2 regions of the Geobacillus sp. PLS 41 genome follow, and region 1 is predicted to be linked to the other one. Evidence: riboswitches for the same ligand, from Rfam matches in the RefSeq annotation. Region 1 holds a riboswitch; the other holds the start of a gene.
The links. A riboswitch is a leader RNA that binds a small molecule or an ion and turns the genes downstream of it on or off. The one in region 1 is predicted to bind S-adenosylmethionine.
Positions count from the first base shown of each region.

Region 2: another riboswitch for S-adenosylmethionine. It lies ahead of ACVX3G_RS13595 (hypothetical protein); the one in region 1 lies ahead of mtnK (S-methyl-5-thioribose kinase).

Region 1 is NZ_CM151395.1:3,100,547-3,110,027, reverse strand. Features, by position in the region: gene ACVX3G_RS15555 (PAS domain-containing sensor histidine kinase) at 1-1,059, shown strand, start outside; gene ACVX3G_RS15550 (methylated-DNA--[protein]-cysteine S-methyltransferase) at 1,049-1,543, shown strand; gene ACVX3G_RS15545 (ABC transporter permease) at 1,693-2,706, opposite strand; gene ACVX3G_RS15540 (sugar ABC transporter ATP-binding protein) at 2,648-4,198, opposite strand; gene ACVX3G_RS15535 (sugar ABC transporter substrate-binding protein) at 4,195-5,358, opposite strand; gene mtnA (S-methyl-5-thioribose-1-phosphate isomerase) at 5,345-6,412, opposite strand; gene mtnK (S-methyl-5-thioribose kinase) at 6,495-7,685, opposite strand; SAM riboswitch class I at 7,826-7,994, opposite strand; gene ACVX3G_RS15520 (carbon-nitrogen family hydrolase) at 8,089-8,901, opposite strand; gene ACVX3G_RS15515 (pyridoxal phosphate-dependent aminotransferase) at 8,999-9,481, shown strand, end outside.
Region 2 is NZ_CM151395.1:2,718,906-2,728,386, forward strand. Features, by position in the region: gene ACVX3G_RS13570 (helix-turn-helix domain-containing protein) at 1-637, opposite strand, end outside; gene hutG (formimidoylglutamase) at 642-1,610, opposite strand; gene ACVX3G_RS13580 (PaaI family thioesterase) at 1,752-2,168, shown strand; gene ACVX3G_RS13585 (PaaI family thioesterase) at 2,524-3,006, opposite strand; gene ACVX3G_RS13590 (VOC family protein) at 3,187-3,570, opposite strand; gene ACVX3G_RS13595 (hypothetical protein) at 3,587-3,943, opposite strand; SAM riboswitch class I at 3,994-4,098, opposite strand; gene opp4A (oligopeptide ABC transporter substrate-binding protein) at 4,149-5,933, opposite strand; gene ACVX3G_RS13605 (ABC transporter permease) at 5,947-6,855, opposite strand; gene opp4B (oligopeptide ABC transporter permease) at 6,877-7,845, opposite strand; gene ACVX3G_RS13615 (ABC transporter ATP-binding protein) at 7,864-8,790, opposite strand; partial or broken gene ACVX3G_RS13620 (ABC transporter ATP-binding protein) at 8,777-9,481, opposite strand, start outside.

The DNA.
Region 1 (9,481 bases):
CGCGAGCTGCGCGAAAGCGAGCAAAAGTTCCGGAGCATTTTCGATCATGCGATGGATGGTATTTTGCTTTGGGATGCCAAGCATCGGATCATCGACGCCAATCCGGTTGTCTGCGGCATTTTTTCCGTCGAAAAGGAGGCGCTGCTTGGCCGAATGGTGGTCGAGCTCGTTCCGGAGCGGGCGCGCCGCCAGCTCAACAAGCTGCTTCAACAATGCCAACGCACCGGCGAAGCGAGCGGCGAGGTCGAATTTTTCGACGAGGGAAAAGGGAGAATTATTGAGTTTTCACTGAAAAAGGAAGTGATTCCCGGCGTCGGGATGATGATGCTGCGCGATGTGACCGAGCGCAAGGAGATGGAGCTGCAGTTGCGCAAGTCGGATACGCTCAACGTCGTCGGGGAATTGGCCGCCGGCATCGCCCATGAAATCCGCAATCCGATGACGGCGCTAAAGGGTTTCATTCAGCTGTTGCAAGGAAGCATTGACGGCGACTATTCGATGTATTTTAATGTCATTATGTCGGAATTGAAACGGATTGAGTCGATCATCACCGAGTTTCTGGTCTTGGCGAAGCCCCAGGCGGTGCAGTACAAACAAAATGATATCTGCAAAATTATGCAAGACACGATCGATTTGATCAGCGCCCAAGCGATGATGCACAACGTGCAAATCATCGCCGACTTCGAGCGCGGGCTGCCGCCGGTGTATTGCGAGCCGAATCAGTTGAAGCAAGTGTTCATCAATATTTTGAAAAACGCCATCGAAGTGATGCCAAAAGGCGGGGACATTACGGTGCGCATCACCCGCGCCGGGTGCTATGTGCGCATCTCCATCACCGACCAAGGATGCGGCATTCCAAAAGATAAAATCAAAAAGCTTGGCGAGCCGTTTTATACGACGAAAGAACGCGGCACCGGCCTCGGCTTGATGGTCAGCTATAAAATCATAGAAGAGCACCAAGGGAAAATTGAAGTGGAAAGCGAAGTCGGCGTCGGCACGACGTTCCATATCACGCTGCCGATCGAACGAATGGAAAGGGAGGACGACGATGACGATTGAATATGCAGTATACCGCTCAGAGCTGCTCGGCGACATTTACATCGCCTCCGACGGCGACGCGATTGTCAAAGTCGAGCTGTTTCCAGAAGAATGGCGCGCGTTCGCCGGCGAACATCCGGCTGTCAAAAGCTGGTCGCCGCTTCTTGAACGCGCGCTTAGGCAGCTGGATGAGTATTTCCACGGTCGACGCCAAGCATTTGACTTGCCGCTGAAGTGGAAGGGAACTGCCTTCCAAGAAGAGGTGTGGGCGGCGCTTTGCCGCATTCCGTACGGCGAGACGGCGACATACGCTGACATCGCCGCGCAAATCGGCCGCCCGAAAGCGGTGCGCGCCGTCGGTCAGGCAAACCGGGCGAATGAACTGTCGATTCTCGTTCCGTGCCACCGCGTTGTCGGCAAAAACGGCGCTCTCATTGGCTATGCTGGAAGCCGCACCGATGTGAAGGCGAAGCTGTTGGAGCTTGAGCGCCGCTTACGTAGATGACGCTCTTGCGTTCGTGGAACAGGCAAAGGGTTTGGAAGGCGTTGTATGCGGATGCTGCAATGAAGCAGGCGGAAAAAGAGGCTGACGGCTTGCCTAGAAAAACGCGTCTGCCCCCGAGGATTGCCATCCACGGGGGCAGAGATCGGGCGTTATTTTTTTTGCCAATGCGACAAGGCGAGGGCGCCGACTAAAATGGCGCCTTTTATAATGTCTTGGGCGTAATACGGAACGTTTGCCATCGTCAAGCCGTTCAGCAACACGCCCATTAAAATCGAGCCGAACAATGTGCCGATGACGTTCGGCTTGCCGGCGCCAAAGACGGAAAAGCCGATGTAGGCGGCGGCGACGCTGTCCATTAAAAGCGAGGCGCCGGCCGACACTTGCCCGGTGCCGATGCGCGAGGCAAGGACGATGCCGCCTAAGGCCGCAAAAAACCCGCTGATGACGTATGCATATGTCCGATAGCGGTTGACCGGGATGCCTGAGAGCCTTGCCGCCTCGCGGTTTTCCCCGGTCAAATAAAAGAGGCGGCCGGGTTTCGTGTACGTTAAAAACAGATGAGCGGCAATGACGACAAACAGCATAAGCAAGACCGAAAACGGCACGCCGAACAGCTCTCCCTGGCCGATAAATAAAAAGGAAGGAATGAATTTGCCCGGCGCCGTGCCGCCATCGGGCAGCGGCATGTCGTTGTAGATCGAAAACCCTTTCGTATAGGTGAGCTGCACGCCGTTAATGGCGTACATCGTCGCCAACGTCGCGAGCAAATCGGGCAATTTGAATTTGACGATCAACAACGAGTTCAAGAGCCCGACAGCAATGCCGAGCAACAGCGGCACGAGCAGGGTGATGAAAATTTCTTGGCGGTACAGGACGAGCGCCGCTGCGCTCGCGATCGTCGCTAGGCTCACCGTCGAGCCGACGGACAAATCGAAGCCATCGACGATGAGCGAAAACGTAATGCCGATTGCCACGAGCGTCACGATCGAAATGGACCGCAAAATGTCACTGAAGTTTTCATACGTAAAAAATCGGTCTTGCGTGATGCCGAAGTAGGCGATAACGGCAAGAATGGCCAGCAAGGTGCCGTGTTTATACAACCATTCAAGAATGGACGGCGCCGTTTTTTTCGACGGCGTTGTGGAAACGGCTGGCTGGCTCATGGATCTCACCTCCGCTGCAATAGTAAACAAGCTGTTCATACGTCAATTCAGCGGCCGGCAGGCGAGCGAGCAGCCGGCCGTCGACCATCACGTAGATGGTGTCGCAAATGTCAAGCAGCTCTTGAAATTCGCTGGAAAAGTACAGCACCGTTTTTCCTTCATCGGCAAGGGAGCGAATGATGGAAAACACCTCTTGCTTCGCATGGACGTCGATCCCTTTGGTCGGTTCGTCAAACAAAAAGACGCGTGCGTTTGTGTTGAGCCATTTGCCGATGACGACTTTTTGTTGATTGCCGCCGCTCAAGTGGCGAACGACGGTGGTGCTTGACGGCGGATGAACACCTAGCGAGCGGACGAGCCCGTCGGCTTCAGCCGCTTCTTTCGCCCAGCTGATCCATTGCCAGCGCGACAGGCGGGAAAGAAGGCGGACGGTCAAGTTCGTTTTCACTGATTCGGGCAAAAACAACCCTTGTTTGCGCCGTTCTTCCGGGATGAGGCAAAGGCCGGCGTCGATGGCTTCATAAGGCGATGAGAACACATAGCGTCTGCCATCAATTTCCCACTCGCCGGATGTGTTCCGGTGGGCGATGAGGCTTTCGGCAAGCTCCGTCTTGCCGGCGCCGACGAGGCCAGCGATGCCGACGATTTCGCCGCGGTGGGCGTATAGGTCGACTGTTGTCCCGGTTTTGTCGATCAAAATTCCGCGGGCGGCAAACGCGATGTCGCTTCTGTATGTGCGTGCTTGTTTCGCGGCGGCGGTCCGCTTCGTTCCAGTCATATGAAGGACGATGTCCTCAAGCGGCAGGCTGCGGGCGCCTCCGTGATAGACGACGCGGCCGTCGCGCAAAATCGTCAGCCGGTCAGCGATCTCCTGAACTTCTTTCAGTTTATGAGAGATGTAAATAAAGCCGACGCCTTGCTGCTTCAGTTCATCGATGATGGCAAACAGACGCCTTGTTTCCGCCTCGCTTAAGGCGGCCGTCGGTTCGTCTAGGATGATATAGCGCGCGTTGGATGACAGCACTTTGGCGAGCACAATCAGCTGCTTTTCATGGAGCGAGCAGTCGCGAACCAATTTCGTCGGCGGCAACGACAGGCCGACGCGGCGAAGCAGGGCGGCGGCCCGCTCTTTTTCTTGACGCAGCGAGCGAATCGGCCGTTGCTTCACATGGACGAACTCGTCCGCCGCTACATTTTCGTAAATCGGCAAGCCGGGAAAGAGCGCTGTGTCAACTTCTTGAACGACGAGGCCGATGCCGGCTTGTTTTGCTTCGCGCGGCGATGAAAACGTGTATATCGTACCGTCGATCGTGATCGTACCAGCGTCAGGCGGAATGGCGCCGGCCAAAATGTTCATGAGCGTGCTTTTGCCGGCGCCGTTCATGCCTAAAAGGGCGTGGACTTCGCCAGGACGAACGTCGAAGTCCACGCCGTCGAGCACGCGCACGGCGCCAAACGATTTTTCCATGCCCCGCATTGACAACCCGTTCATTTTTTGTTCACCTGGGCTTCCAACGTTTTCATCCACGGCGAGATGGCGACATTGGATTGCCCCCAGCCCGGGATGTATTGCGAAAGCTCATTCATCGACACTTGTTTGTCCGGAAGATCGGACCGTTTCACTAAATGCGGCTCAAGCGAGTAAATGTTCGGCGTTTTTTCTCCAGCGATTTTTTGATACGCGAACCGCACTTGGACGCGGCCGACTTCGGCTGGGTCGGTCGCCGTTGTCGCCACCCATGGGCTGTTTGGTTTTTGGATCATTTGCAAGTCTTCATCGCTCAAATCGATGCCATACACTTTAATTTCCGTGCGCCCAGCTTGCTCGATGGCGCGCGTCGCCCCTTTGGCGAACTCGTCCCAAGTTGCGAAGACAGCGTCAATGTCGCCTTTGTTCGGGTATTTTTTCAAAATCGCTTCCATTTGCGTTTGTGTGTCCAAAGCTGTGTTGGCGCTCGCCGTGCCAAACTTGGCAATTTCTTTAATGTTCGGATAGCGTTTTTTGAACGCGTCATAAATGACATGGCGGCGTTCCATCGGGGTAAAGCCGCCGACCCAAATCGTGACGATGTTGCCTTCCCCGTTTAAGTCTTCTGCGAGCGTTTTTAATGTTTTCCAGGCGAGGCTGTAGTCGTCTTGGTCGATGACGGTGACGCCGGGAATGTTCAAATCGTTGTCAAACGCCACAACTGGAATGCCTTTGGCGACGGCTTTTTTCACCGGGCCTTCGAGCGCATCGGCGCGGCCGTGGTCAAGCAAAATGGCGTCCACATTTTGTGTAATGGCCGTCTCAACGTACGATGCCATTTTGGTTAAATCGTTGTCGGCGTTGTAAATTTGCACCTCGCCGCCGAATTTTTGCACTTGTTCTTTGACGCCGGCGATGTATTGCGATGAGAACGTGCCGATGGACAGTTGCATAATGGCGGCGATCTTCACCGGTTTTTTCAGCTTCTCCGGGATGGCCGCCTGTTCGCTGCTCGATGCGGTTTGGCTGTTGGATGAGACGGTGTCGCCTTGGATGGCCGTTTGCTTCGTTTCGTTGGCCGGCTTAGAGCTCACGGCGTCTTGCTCGTTCGTGCAGCCGGCCAAGACGGAGAACACGGCAAAGAAAAGAAGAGAAAGGAACGATAAGGCCTTAAATCGTTTCATGCTGCTCCTCCTTTGTGAATAATGATGGCAGCGTTGCGTTGTAATTGCCGCGAATGATGCCTTTTTCGGTAATGATCGCGGTAATGAGTTCGTTTGGCGTTACGTCAAACGCCGGATTGTATACGTTGACGCCTTCCGGGGCGATGCGCACGCCGGCGATGTGGGTCACTTCATCCGGATGGCGCTCTTCGATCGGGATGTCCGCACCTGTTTTCGTCGTCAAATCGATCGTGGACAACGGCGCAGCGACGTAAAACGGAATGTCAAACGACTTCGCGAGCAAGGCCAGGCCGAACGTGCCGATTTTGTTCGCCGTATCGCCGTTTTGCGCGATCCGGTCGGCGCCGACGATGATGGCGCCAATGCCTTTCGCCTTGATCGCTTGCGCTGCCATGTTGTCGGTGATGAGCGTCACATCAACGCCCGCTTGCATCAGTTCCCAAGCGGTCAGGCGCGCCCCTTGCAACACCGGCCGCGTCTCGAGAGCGTAAACGGATAGTTCAATTCCTTTTTCTTTCGCCAAATAAAACGGGGCGAGCGCCGTTCCGTAGCGGGCGGTGGCGATCGAGCCGGCGTTGCAAATCGTCATCACCCGCTCGCCGGGCCTGAAGAGCGACAAGGCATGCTCGCCAATGCGGCGGCACACATCCTCGTCTTCTACTTGAATGCGAATCGCTTCGTGGACGAGCGTCGTTTTGGCCTCGTTGACGGAAAGGGCGTCGGCCGCAGCGGTGACGAGCCGATCGAGCGCCCAAAACAAGTTGACGGCAGTCGGCCGGGCACTGGCTAGGTAGTCACGATCTCGTTTCAAGCGACGGCGGAATTCATCGAGCGATTCGGTGTCGTAGCGTAAAGCGGCAAGCGCCAGGCCATAGGCGGCGGTGATGCCGATCGCCGGCGCGCCGCGCACTTTCAGCGTGGCAATCGCCTCATAGACGTCTTCCAGAGTGTGCAAGTCGATATATTCGATGATGGATGGAAGCTTTTGCTGGTTTAAAATCGTCACATGCGTCTCGCGCCATTCAACGGAGCGTGGGATGGCAAAGGTGCTCATCGCCATCTTCCTTTCTCTTTTTTTTGGTTTGTCCGGGTCAGCGCCGCGCAGCTTGCGTCGAGACCCGGACGATTGTATGGCATTATTGTTCCGTTTCGGCAAACAGGCGGCGGAAGTCTTCCGTTCCGGTGAACACGCGGCGCTCAATGATCAAGCGGCGGCCGAGACGGAGGGCATGCCGTTTGGCAACAAGCCGTTCATCTTTGTGCTCGATGCCGTCAAGGTCCGCCACATGGGCGAGGCCGATCGTCCGGCGGATGACTTCGCAGCCGGCAAAGCCGACGGCGTCGATGAACGCGTGCCGGAGCACGTCCTCGAGCAAGCCCGGCGTCGCGGCGTACGTTTCCACGCTCTCGGTGCGCCAAAGGTTTGAGAACACGGACGCAAAGACGTCCCATGTCCGGTCGATGTGGTCAAAGAGCGGTTGGCGCTCTAATTCAGAGCGGGACAACGCATTTAACAGCAAATTGGCGAAAAATTGGCCAAGGTCAAACCCGATCGGACCGTAAAAGGCGAATTCTGGGTCGATCACTTTCGTTTCGTCGGCGCTTACGAAAATGCTGCCGGTATGCAAATCGCCATGCAAGAGCACATCGGCTTCGGTTAAAAACTTGCGCTTCAGCTTTGCTGCTTCTAGGTGGAGTCGGTCATCGCGCCAAAGCGCTTCAACGTCTGGGCGCAATTCGTCTTCAAAGTTGTTCGTTTCGTGGTCAAAAAACGGGTCGGTGAAGACGAGGTCTTCGGTAATTTTGCACAGTTCCGGATTGACGAAGCTTTGCGCCAATTTCTTTTTCTCTTGCTGGTTCATGCCGAAGTCAGACGTATAAAATGCCGTTTTGGCGACAAACTCGCCGATATGCTGGGACAAAAGCGGATACGTTTTCCCTTCGATCAGCCCTTTGCGGGCGATTTGCAAACGGGATAAGTCTTCCATCACCGTAATGGCGAGCGATTCGTCAGAATAGTAGACTTTCGGCACGTATTGCGGCACGTAGCTCGCAAACGTGCGCAGCGCGTTGCTTTCAATGACAGCGCGCTTTAACGTGAGCGGCCAGCTTTCGCCGACCACTTTGGCGTACGGCAACGCTTGTTTGATGATGACGCCTTGTTTCGTTTCTTGATCGACGATATGAAAAACAAGGTTCAAGTTCCCGTCGCCGATCTCGCGGCAGGCAAGCGGCGCTCCGTCGCGGAATAGGCCGAGGCGGACAGCGAGAGATACCGCCTTCGGTTCGGTCAGCGGTTCGTAAACCGATGTTTGAACAGTGGTCATTTCCTTGTTCCCCCTTTTTTCATTTCGCTCGTTTTCAAATGCCGGTTCTGACGCGGCGCTGAAATCTCGGCGTTTCCGGCAAATGAAAAAGCCTCTTTCGCATACGGAAAGAGGCTTGAAGATTCATTCGTTCTTCGCGCCTCTTATCTTTCAGAAAGACATCGGTCTTTCTGTTGGACTTAGCACCGTGCCCTGCGGAAGCATGACGCTTCCGGCGCCGCCCTTGGCGTGCGCCCTATCTCACGATAGTATTACGGTCGGTTGCTGGGCTTCATTGGGCCAATTCCCTCAGCCAACTCTTGATAAGAGTACCGATTTCTCGTATTCAGTTTTTGCAATTTTCACGATGTTGTCAATCGTTTGGTTGTTTGATTCGAATGATACATGGTCGATCAATCGATTGTCAATACGTTTTGAAAAAATTTTTTGCCGCTTCGTAGTCGTGCGGCCGGCGGTCGGCAAACACCGGGATGCGTGCGCGGACGTCCGCAACGAGTGCGGGATCGATGTCGGCCGAGAGAATGCCCGGCTTCTCGTCCGCCTCGGCGATCACTTCGCCCCATGGGTCGATGACGAGCGAATGGCCGGCAAAGACGTTGTTCGGGTCGCGGCCAGCCCGGTTGCAGGCGACGACGTAGCATTGGTTTTCAATCGCCCGCGCCATCAAGAGCGTCCGCCAATGGTGCAGGCGGGGAAGCGGCCATTCGGCGACGACAAACAGCACTTCCGCTCCGGCCAACGCATGGGCGCGAATCCACTCCGGAAAGCGGATGTCATAGCAAATGACCCCGGCGCATGCAAGCCCGTCGAGCGAAAACAAGCCTAAGCTGCTTCCCGGCTGCAAATACAAATGTTCATCCATTAATTGGAACAGATGGAGTTTGCTGTATTCGCCGACGATTTGGCCATGGCGGTCGGCCACGATCATCGTGTTTGTCACGCCGGCGGCTGTTTTTTTGGCGACCGAACCAGCGACGAAATGGACGCCGTACGTTTGCGCCAATCGGGAAGCGAGCGCCTTCGCCCGTTCGGCGCCTTCGTCGGCAATTTCATCCAGGCGCGTCAAATCGTAGCCGGTCGTCCATAACTCTGGCAGCACGATGATGTCAGCGCCGTCTTTGGCAGCGGATTCCACGGCCTGTTCGGCTTGCTGTTCGTTTTTTGCTGGATCGCCAAATGCAATATCAAGCTGGAGGCAGGCGATGCGGATCGTCATGAGTTTTCACCTCGAAAAAATTTTGCTTTACATTTTGCTTTTTACGATATATGATGTTGCACTAGAATTTCAAGAATTTTTTAAGAAGGTGTGGGCGATGACGATGGAAATTCCTTTTTCCGAGCTGCTTGAGCAGCTGCCAAAGCAATTTTTCGCCTCGCTTGTCGCAAAAGTCGGGGAGAAAATCAAGGCCGGATGCGACGTGATCAATTTAGGGCAAGGCAACCCGGATCAGCCGACGCCAAAGCATATCGTCGAGGCGATGCAGCGGGCGGCGGCCAATCCGAAATACCATAAATATTCGCCATTTCAAGGCTACTTCTTTTTGAAAGAAGCCATTGCCGCGTTTTACGCGCGTGAATACGGGGTGAACGTCGATCCAGACCGCGAAGTCGCCATTTTGTTCGGCGGCAAGGCCGGGCTTGTCGAGCTGCCGCTTTGCCTCGTCAACCCGGGCGATGTGGTGCTTGTCCCGGACCCGGGCTATCCGGACTATTGGTCGGGGATCGCGCTTGCCCGCGCGCGGATGGAGATGATGCCGCTTTCTTCGGAAAACGGATTCTTACCGGATTACGAAGCC
Region 2 (9,481 bases), 380 kb from region 1:
CTTCCCAATCGCGCAACAGCTTCCACGCCTCTTCTTTCCCGTCGCCCGGCAAATCGGGAAGCAGGCAAACCGCCATATGGGTGAGCGGCAATACGCGCGCCCGTCCGCGAAACGGATAGCTCGTTAAAAAGCGGATCACTTCTCGAGACAAGGCAGGCTGTTCCGCCTGCACAAGCCATACATGGGTGGAAGCTGCGGCGGGGTCATCGTAAAATAATGCGCGGTAGTCGTCATGGCCGTCAAAACCCGCTGTCAGGCTCGAGCGGCTGTTGGAGGAAAGCGAAACCGCCGTCCTCAACGCTTGTTTCAGCTTGGCGGGCTCAAGCGGCTTCACAAGCAAATCGACGCATTGCCAGTCGATGGCTTGTTTCGCCCGCGCAAACGTCGCCTCGGCCGTTGCGGCAATCACGCGTTGGCAAAACAAGCGGACGTGGGATGTCGCCTTCGACCATCGTTCATACGGAATCATATCCAGTTCGACGTACAATAGCTCCGGCGCCTCCCGCTCAAGAAACGCCATCATCTCCTCGACCGTAGCCGCCGTATATACTTGCTCAATCGGCAAGGAATACGCGGAAACGAGCCAGCGGATCGCTTCTCGTTCCTTGTCGTCCCGTTCGGCAATGACCAATTTCACGTTCTCACCGCCTTGGCTGCAAGCGTCGAAAATGAAGGAGCGCTTCCATGCAAAAGGCGGCGGCCAACGCCACCGTTTTTCCGCCTTCATCCCAGAGTGGATTGACTTCGCAAAGATCGACGCTGATCGTTTTCGGATGAGAAACGATTCGGCGGACGAGAGCGCGCACTAGCGACGGAGCGAGTCCAAACGGCGACGGCGCGCTCACCCCCGGCGCGGCAGCCGCGCTGATGGCGTCCATGCAAATGGTCAACATCACGGCATCGTGATGAGCGGCAAATTCCTCGATTTGTTCATAGGCGGCCTCGATCGGCCCTGCGGTCAGCTCGTCTTCAAGCATGTACCGGCAGCCGTACGTCTCGGCCGCCGCAAACAGCGCCGCCGTGTTGCCAAGCCGCTGAATGCCGAGGCAGAAGTAACGGACCCGTTCGTCTTGATCCAATATTTGCCGAAACATCGTCCCGGACGTCGGCCCGTCATCGTACGGGCGCAAGTCGAAATGGGCGTCAATGTTGAGGATGCCAAGGCGGGCTTCGGGCCCGAGCGCTTCGCGAACGCCCAAGTAATGGCCGTACGCCGTCTCATGGCCGCCGCCGATCACGATAGACGCCATCCCGTTTTTCAGCAGGCGGGCGACCGCCTTCCCAAGTTCAGTCTGGCTTTGTTCGAGCCGTTCATCGACGCAAACGACATCGCCTGCGTCATAGACAACGACCCCTTCCGGAAGATGCCAAGGCAGCCGGGCCAGCGCCGCTTTGACGGCGGCCGGCGCCTCTTTCGCCCCTTGGCGGCCTTGGTTGCGGCGCACTCCTTCGTCGCACGCAAACCCGATGAATGCCGCCGCTCGTTCCACCGTCTCCAATGGCTGCGACAAATCGAGCAAGCGAATGCGCTGATGAAGACGAAACGCCTGCTCATCGCTCACGCTGTCAATCCGTCCCGTCCAACGGCCGGCGTCTGGCGGTTGATACATGAGACCATCTCCTTTCCATCATCAGCTGCTTGTTTCTTTCGCCACAGCTTTGCCGTTCTCCTCCTCATGCACGCGAAAAGAGGAAATCGCCGCCGTTTGGCGAATAAAAAAACATGATTGACAACAGAAAGGGTGTTCCACATGAAGCCAATGACCAACTTGCACGCTGTCATCGCCGGTCAAAGCGCGCCGCCCCCATGCGACGAAACGCTCGGCGTCCGCCTGACGGAAGCCCGAGACGGCTATGCGAAAGGCGTATGGACGATCAGCGAATCGCTGCTCAACGGCAACGGGGTGATTATGGGCGGGTTCGTCGGGGCGGCGGCGGACATTCTCATGGCGTATGCGGTGACGACCTTGCTTCGCGATGACCAAATGCACGCCTCCATCAACTTGCAGACGACGTTTCACCGCCCAGCGGTGGCTGGAGAAGCCGAAATCGAGGCGCGGGTGGAAAAGTTCGGGAAAACCGTCGCCTATGTAACCGCCATCGTGCGGCAAAACGGCAAAGAGGTGGCGAGCGCCACGTCGTCGGTGCTGATCATGGACAAACCGTGAAGGTGATGGATCTCCAAAAGGCGTTTTTGCGCATGCTCGTTCTCCTTGGATTCGACGAGGCCAAACAGCAGCTGCTGTTGTTGTTTTGAAACGCATGGAAAGCGATGATCAGAGGAATCCGAGAAAACCGGCGAAAAACGATGATGTTCGCCAAATCGGTGGTTTTGTTGAAAAAGGAGAACCAATTTCACAAGGTTTCCCCACTTGAGAAGAGGCGTTGTCGAGTTGCCTTTTTCATGACATCATCAGTCCTCAATGGCGAAACGAGGTGAGGCGCAGCCGTTTTCGACCAGTTGCCAAGCGCCGGAGAAAGCGCTGTCAAAAACAGCCGCTCTCCGGCGCCTTTTGTTGCTTGTTACCCACGGACAAACGTTTTCGGCATTACGACGGCGACGACTTGCCCGCGGGCGCACAGTTCGCCGTTGGCGAACACTTCGGTGTCCACTTTCCATTTTTTCGGATGAATCTCCGTCACAGTGCCGACGGCGACAAGCGGCACTCCATGCGGCGTCGGCTTGACGAAATCGACGTGAAGCGACGCAGTGACAAAGCGCGGCGGCGTTTCCCCGCTCCCTGGTTCATGGCCGTTTTTCCGATGCAAGGCAAGCGCCGCTGAACCGGTGCCGTGGCAATCAATGAGCGAGGCGATCAGCCCGCCGTACACAAACCCTGGAATCGCCGTATGTTCCGGACGCGGCGTATACACCGTCACCGTTTTGTCGCCCCGCCACCCGGTGCGGAAATGGTGGCCTTGTTCATTCAGACGCCCGCAGCCGTAGCACCAGGCGAATTCATCAGGGTAGTCGTCTTGAATCGCGTGCACGATCATTTCTTCCACGTCATCCTCCCCCTCTCTTTTTCTAGTATACCATTGAATCGAGAAGACGACGACTCCTACATGGACGGTTGTTGTCTAGCGGCAGGCAAGGCCATACGAAGAAAAATGGAACGAAGCGCCAATCGCCAGACGGCAAATTCATAGGCGGCCCAAACAGCTGGCCGCCTAGCGTGACGCCATTTATCGAGCAGGCTCGTAAAACTCGATCCATTCGCCGTCGGGCCCGAGGAAGAACAAATATTTGGCCCCGTTCGGAAGTGTCGTTATTTCTTCCCACACAAGCGGCACACCGAGCGACTGAAGCCGTTCTTTCTCCTGCTCAATGCCTTCCACCGTAAACGCCACATGGTGCACTTTTCCTTCCGTCGGCAAATCCGGATTGTATCCTTCGATCAGCTCGACAATGATCGAGCCGCCAATCCCTAAAAACGCCAATTTCATCGTGCCGTTCGTATGAATCATTTCGTCGAGCAGCTCCAAGCCGACAACATTTTGATAAAACTCTTTCGATGCCTCGATGTCTTTCACTTGAATGCCGACATGTTCAAATTTTTTGACTGCCATTCGTCCCTCTTCCTTTCTATGACTCAGTTAACCATACTGCTTGTAAATACGGCGTCATCTGCATCGGGAAAATCCCTTTTTTCCCAAGCTCTGTCCATATGTAGCGGTCAAGGGCGTACGGTCCGTCCGCCTTCCATTCGTCCGCCTCACTGTTGGTCAACAACAACGAAAAGGCTGTTCCTTGCGCTTCCCCATACAAATGAACGTATCCGTCCCCACGGTCGACATGCACCGCCGCCTTAGGGTCAAACCGGATGAGCTCCGCCTGCACACAGCGCATGACACAAACGGCGAACGCTGCGGCAGGGAGATGAGCGGCCATGCAAGCGCGGAGCGAAACCGCCTCCTCCACTGTTTCTCCTTCACCTCCCATCGACAAAAACCCCCTTCGCCTCGGAATGATGCGAAAGGGGCCATGAGCCGTTCTTATCATCCAAAGCGAAACCGCTTTGCGGGTGTTAGCACCTTGCCTGCGGCAGGTTGCTGTGGGGTCATCAAGCCCGTTCTCTCGCCCACTCTTGATAAGACGTATGCAATTTATCTTCTATCTTATCATACATCATCAAAGGCAACAATCGTCATTGTTCGACTTCCGGTTGCTCGGACGTGACGCCGACATCTTTCCACGTCAGTTTCGAGCCCGGATCGACCGTGAAGTTGGCGACGCGGTTGTTGACGGCATAAATGGCCGAACGATACAACGTCGGGATGACCGGCACTTCTTCGTTCATCAGCTTTTGCCATTCACTGTAAATTTTCCGACGATATTCTTTGTCAAACGCCTGTTCGGAATGGCCTTTTTCCAACAGTTCATCGTTTTTCTCATTCACCCAGCGCGAGTAGTTGAACATGACGTTGCGGCCGTACAATCCGTACGGGTCGACGTCCGTTCCCGTTGCCCAAGCGGCGGCGTAGACATCCACTTTCGGATCGTCTTTTTCGACCATATCGTAGAAGGAGTTGAACTCCGCCAAGCGTCCGTCTACAAGCTGAACATCGAGGCCCACATCTTTCCAGCATTGCATATAAAATTTGGCCAGCGGTTCAGCGATGTCCCCACCGCTCATCGCCAAGAAGTTGATCTTGAATTTTTTGCCGTTTGGATCTTCGCGGAGGCCATCGCCATCCACATCTTTATATCCCGCTTCATCCAGCAATTGTTTCGCTTTTTCCGGATTGTACGTATATCCTTTGATGGAGCTGTCATGATAGCCCGGGAACGACGGCGGAATGAGCGTGTTCGCCGGGAAGCGCAAGCCATGATACAGGCGGTCAGCCACCTCTTGGTTGTTGATGGCATACGCCATCGCTTGGCGCAGTTTTTTGTTTTGGAATTTCGGATTGTCCATTACGTTTTCCTGCTTTTTCGCATCCCAATGGCCGAGTTTAAAGCCGATATAGTTGTACGCCAAATCCACTCTACCGATAAACTGAATGTTTTTCGTCCCTTTCGCGTTCAAATATTGGTCAGTCGGGAACTCAGCGACGTCAATTTCGCCTTTTTTCAGCGCTTGCAGGACGACTTGCGGGCTGACGACTTTCAAAATGACGCCTTCCAAGTTCGGTTTGCCAGCCCAGTAGTCATCATTGCGAACAAACTCTACCGACTCGCCCGGAACGATTTTCTTCACTTTAAACGGACCGAACCCGATCGGGTTTTTCCGGATTTTATCCGATTTCGCCAAGTCTTTGATCGGAATGTCTTTCAAGTAATGCTTCGGCAGCGGATACGCCCAAATGCCGGTCAACACCGACGGATTGGCCTGTTTCCATGTGATCGTCAACGTCTTTTTGTCGATGACTTTAATGCCGGAAATTTTATCCGCTTTGCCGCTGTGATATTCTTCCATCCCGACGATCCCTTGGATGAGCGCATCGCCATAGCGGACGCCGGTGTAATCTTTATGGCCGATGACCAAATACGCATACTCCAAGTCTTCAGCGGTCACCGGCTGGCCGTCATGCCAATTCACATTGTCTTTAATATGGATTGTCATCGTCTTTTTATCATCCGACAACTCATACGTGGCAGCCCCATCATTTGTAATTTCATAGTCACCGTTCGTCCGGAAAAGCGACTCGTCAAAAAATTGCAAAATCTCTGCGTCGGGCGCTCCGGTGTAGAATGCATAGCTGAGCGTCCCTTCAAACGGCGTATCGGACACAAGGCCGTATTTCAACACGCCGCCGTCGATGATTTTCCCGTCGTTTTTCACCGTCATCGGGAATTTGCTGATGTCTTCCTTCTGAGCCGCCGGTTTTTCGTTATTGTTGCCCTTTCCGCTCGTTGTGTCGGATTTGCCCGTGCACCCGGCGAGCACGAGCAAGAGCGCGGCGAGAGCCGCCAGCCATTTTCTCTTCACATTTTCTTCCCCCTTATCCTAGTCGTTGTCTTGCATCAGCCGCACGTTTCAGCGCTTGGCCGATGAAATTTATGCACAGCATCATCACTAAAATAAGCAATGACGCAGGCAACCAAACCCACCATTTGTTTTGCAAAACATCCGGGTTGGTCGCATAGCTGACCAACGTCCCTAAGCTCGGCGTGCTCTCCGGCAGCCCGAAGCCAAGATACGTGAGCCCGGACTCGATGCCGATGTTGCCCGCCAAATTTAACGTCAAATTGACGATAATGATCGAGCTGAGGTTGGGCAAAATTTGAAAAATAATGATTTTCCAATCTGGCGTGCCGAGCGTTTTTGACGCGCTGACATAATCCAGCTCGCGCTCGGCCAGCGTTTTGGCGCGGATCAGCCGGGCTTTGCCCGTCCACAAAAACGCGCTCATGATCAAAATGAACGTCAATACATTATATTTAGGCACAATGGCGACAAAAACAATAACGAGCATCAAAAACGGCAGAACGAGAATGAAATCGATGATGCGCATAATGACATTGTCAATCCAGCCGCCGAAATAGCCGGCCACCAATCCGACAATGAGGCCGATCGCCCCAGTGATGAGCGTAATGGCCAGTCCGATCGTAAACGAATTGCGGGCGCCGATGATGAGCTGGCCAAACACGTCGCGCCCTCCGTAGTCTGTGCCAAGCCAGTGTTCCGCTGACGGCGGAGAATAGATGGAAAGAAAATCCACTTTCACGATTTCCTCTTGATCCAAAAAGAGCGACACGCCATAGACGATCGACAAAAGGATTCCTAAAATGATGAGCGAACCAAGCGCGAGCCGATCCCGAACCACCTCCCGCCACATGATCGAAAAGGCGGAAGGGCTTTTCTCGATGTTCGCTCCGGCCGGCGTTGGGCCGCTGATTTCCGCTTTCATGTCAGCTGCCTTCCTCCTTCCCTACTCAATCCGGATGCGCGGGTCGACCGCACTCAAAATGATGTCCGACAACAGCGTGCCCACCAGCGTCGCCAGGCCGGAAATCATGACGAGCGCCGTCACGACGCTGTAATCCCGCTGCATAATCGACTGCAAAAACAGCTGGCCAAGCCCCGGATAGCTGTAGATCGACTCCAAAAACACGGAACCGCCGACAAGCCCGGTGATCTCATACCCTAAAAACGCCGCGATCGGCAAAAACGAATTGCGCAAAATATGGCGCCAATAGATGTGCCGCTCCGGCACGCCTTTCGCCCGCGCCGTTTTCACGAAATCTTTCACTTTCGTATCGACGATTTCGCTGCGCAAATATTGAATCGTAACGACCGTGTTGATGAGCGCTCCCGACAACGCCGGAAGCATGAGATGGTTCAATTTGCTTAAATAGTAAGCGAGCGTCCCTTCCTCGACCTGAACGTCCACGCTGCCGCCGGTTGGAAACCAGCCAAGGTGAAAGCCGAAAATAAACAGCATGATCAAAGCAAAAATGAACAGCGGCGTGGCAAACCCGAGATAGCTGTAGCCGACGATCAGCTTATCAGCCCATGTATCTGTCCATCGCCCCGACACGATGCCAAGCGGAATGGCAATCAGGTACGTCAAAATTAAAATCGCCGCCGACAGCAACACCGTATTCCCGATCCGTCCGGCCAGCAGATCAGTGACCGGCTGCTGGTGGGTATAGGAAAGGCCGAGATCCCCTTGCAGCATGTTTTTCACCCAACGGATGTATTGAATATGTACCGGATCATTCAAGCCAAGTTTTTCCCGCATTTCCTCAAGCGTCTGCGGATCCATTTTCGGGTTGGCCGCCAGCTGCCCCGTCAGCGCATCGCCCGGCATCGCCTTCGCCAGTAAGAAAATGAGGACGCTCAGCAAAAACAATTGCGGAATCATAATGAGGATTCGCCGTAAAATAAATTTCAGCATCTTCCCGTCTTCCCCTCTTTACGGAATGGCCACCGAGTGCGTCGGCGAAATCGGCTTGAGCGGGTGAGCCCGGCCGTTTTCATCAAAATAGCGGGAATACGACTGCTCATATTCTTTTTCCACTTCGCGGCGAAGCGCCTCCTGCCGGCCGCGTTCGCGCGGATCGGCGTTCGGAATGGCGGAGAGCAGACGTTTCGTATAAATATGTTGAGGATTCGTAAAAATCTCCTCGCTCGTCCCTTCCTCCACGAGCCGGCCGCGGTACATAATGCCGATGCGGTCGCACATATGCCGGATGATCCCTAAATCATGGCTGATGAACAAATACGTCAGCCCGTACTCCTGCTGGATTTCTTTCATGAAATTCAACACTTGCGCCTGCACCGACACATCAAGCGCCGACACCGGCTCATCGGCGATGATGAGCTTCGGATTGAGCGTGAGCGCCCGCGCAATGCCGATGCGTTGGCGCTGTCCGCCGGAAAATTCATGCGGATATTTGTAAATCGACTCCGCGCTCAAGCCGACCCGCTCTAAAACGTATTGCACCTTCTGCCGCTCCTCTTGCGGGGACAGGCGTTCAAAATTGCGGAGCGGCTCGGCGACAATGTCGAGCACACGTTTGCGCGGATTGAGCGAAGAATACGGATCTTGGAAAATCATCTGGATGTCTTTCCGATACGGATGAAACTCGCGGCGACGAAGCTTTGTCAAATCCGTCCCTTCAAACAGCACTTCCCCGGCCGTGGCGCGAATCAAACCGATAATCGTGCGCCCTGTCGTCGTCTTGCCGCAGCCGGACTCGCCGACGAGCCCGTACGTTTCCCCTTTGTTCAGCGTGAAACTGACATCATCCACCGCGCGGACATGGTCGACCACCCGGCGAAAAAAACCGCCGCGCACCGGATAGTATACTTTCAAATGGTTGACGTTAAGAAGCGCCATAGCCGATTCCACCTACCGTTTGATCATCGGGAAAATAAAAATGTTGGTAACATGTGCAACGCACCCAGTGCCCCGGCTCCACTTCCCGCAACTTCGGATCCGATTCGTGCTTATCCGCCCCAATCCAGCTGATGCGCGGCTGGAAGCGGCAGCCGCGCCGCGGCAGTTTATGCAGCGGCGGAACGATCCCTTGGATGACGTGGAGTCGTTCCTTTTTCGTCTGCGCAGACGGGATCGACTGCAACAATGAGCGAGTGTATGGATGAAGCGGACGGTGAAAAATGGTATCGACGTCCGCTAACTCAACGATTTCCCCAGCATACATGACCGCCACACGGTCCGCCATTTCCGCCACCACCCCCAAATCATGCGTGATTAAAATAATGCTCGTTTTCATTTGCCGCTGCAACTCTTTGAGCAGCCCTATGATCTGCGCCTGAATCGTCACATCAAGCGCCGTTGTCGGTTCATCGGCGATGAGCAGGGCGGGCTCGCAGGCGATGGCGATCGCGATGACGACCCGCTGCCGCATCCCCCCGGACAACTCGTGCGGATAACGGTAGTACACCTTTTCCGGCTCCGGAATGCCGACTTTGCGAAGCAAGCCGATCGTTCGCTTCTTTTTTTTCGGCTGCTGACAGCCGCAGATGGTAATCCATGCTTTCTTCGATCTGCCGGCCGACCGTCATGA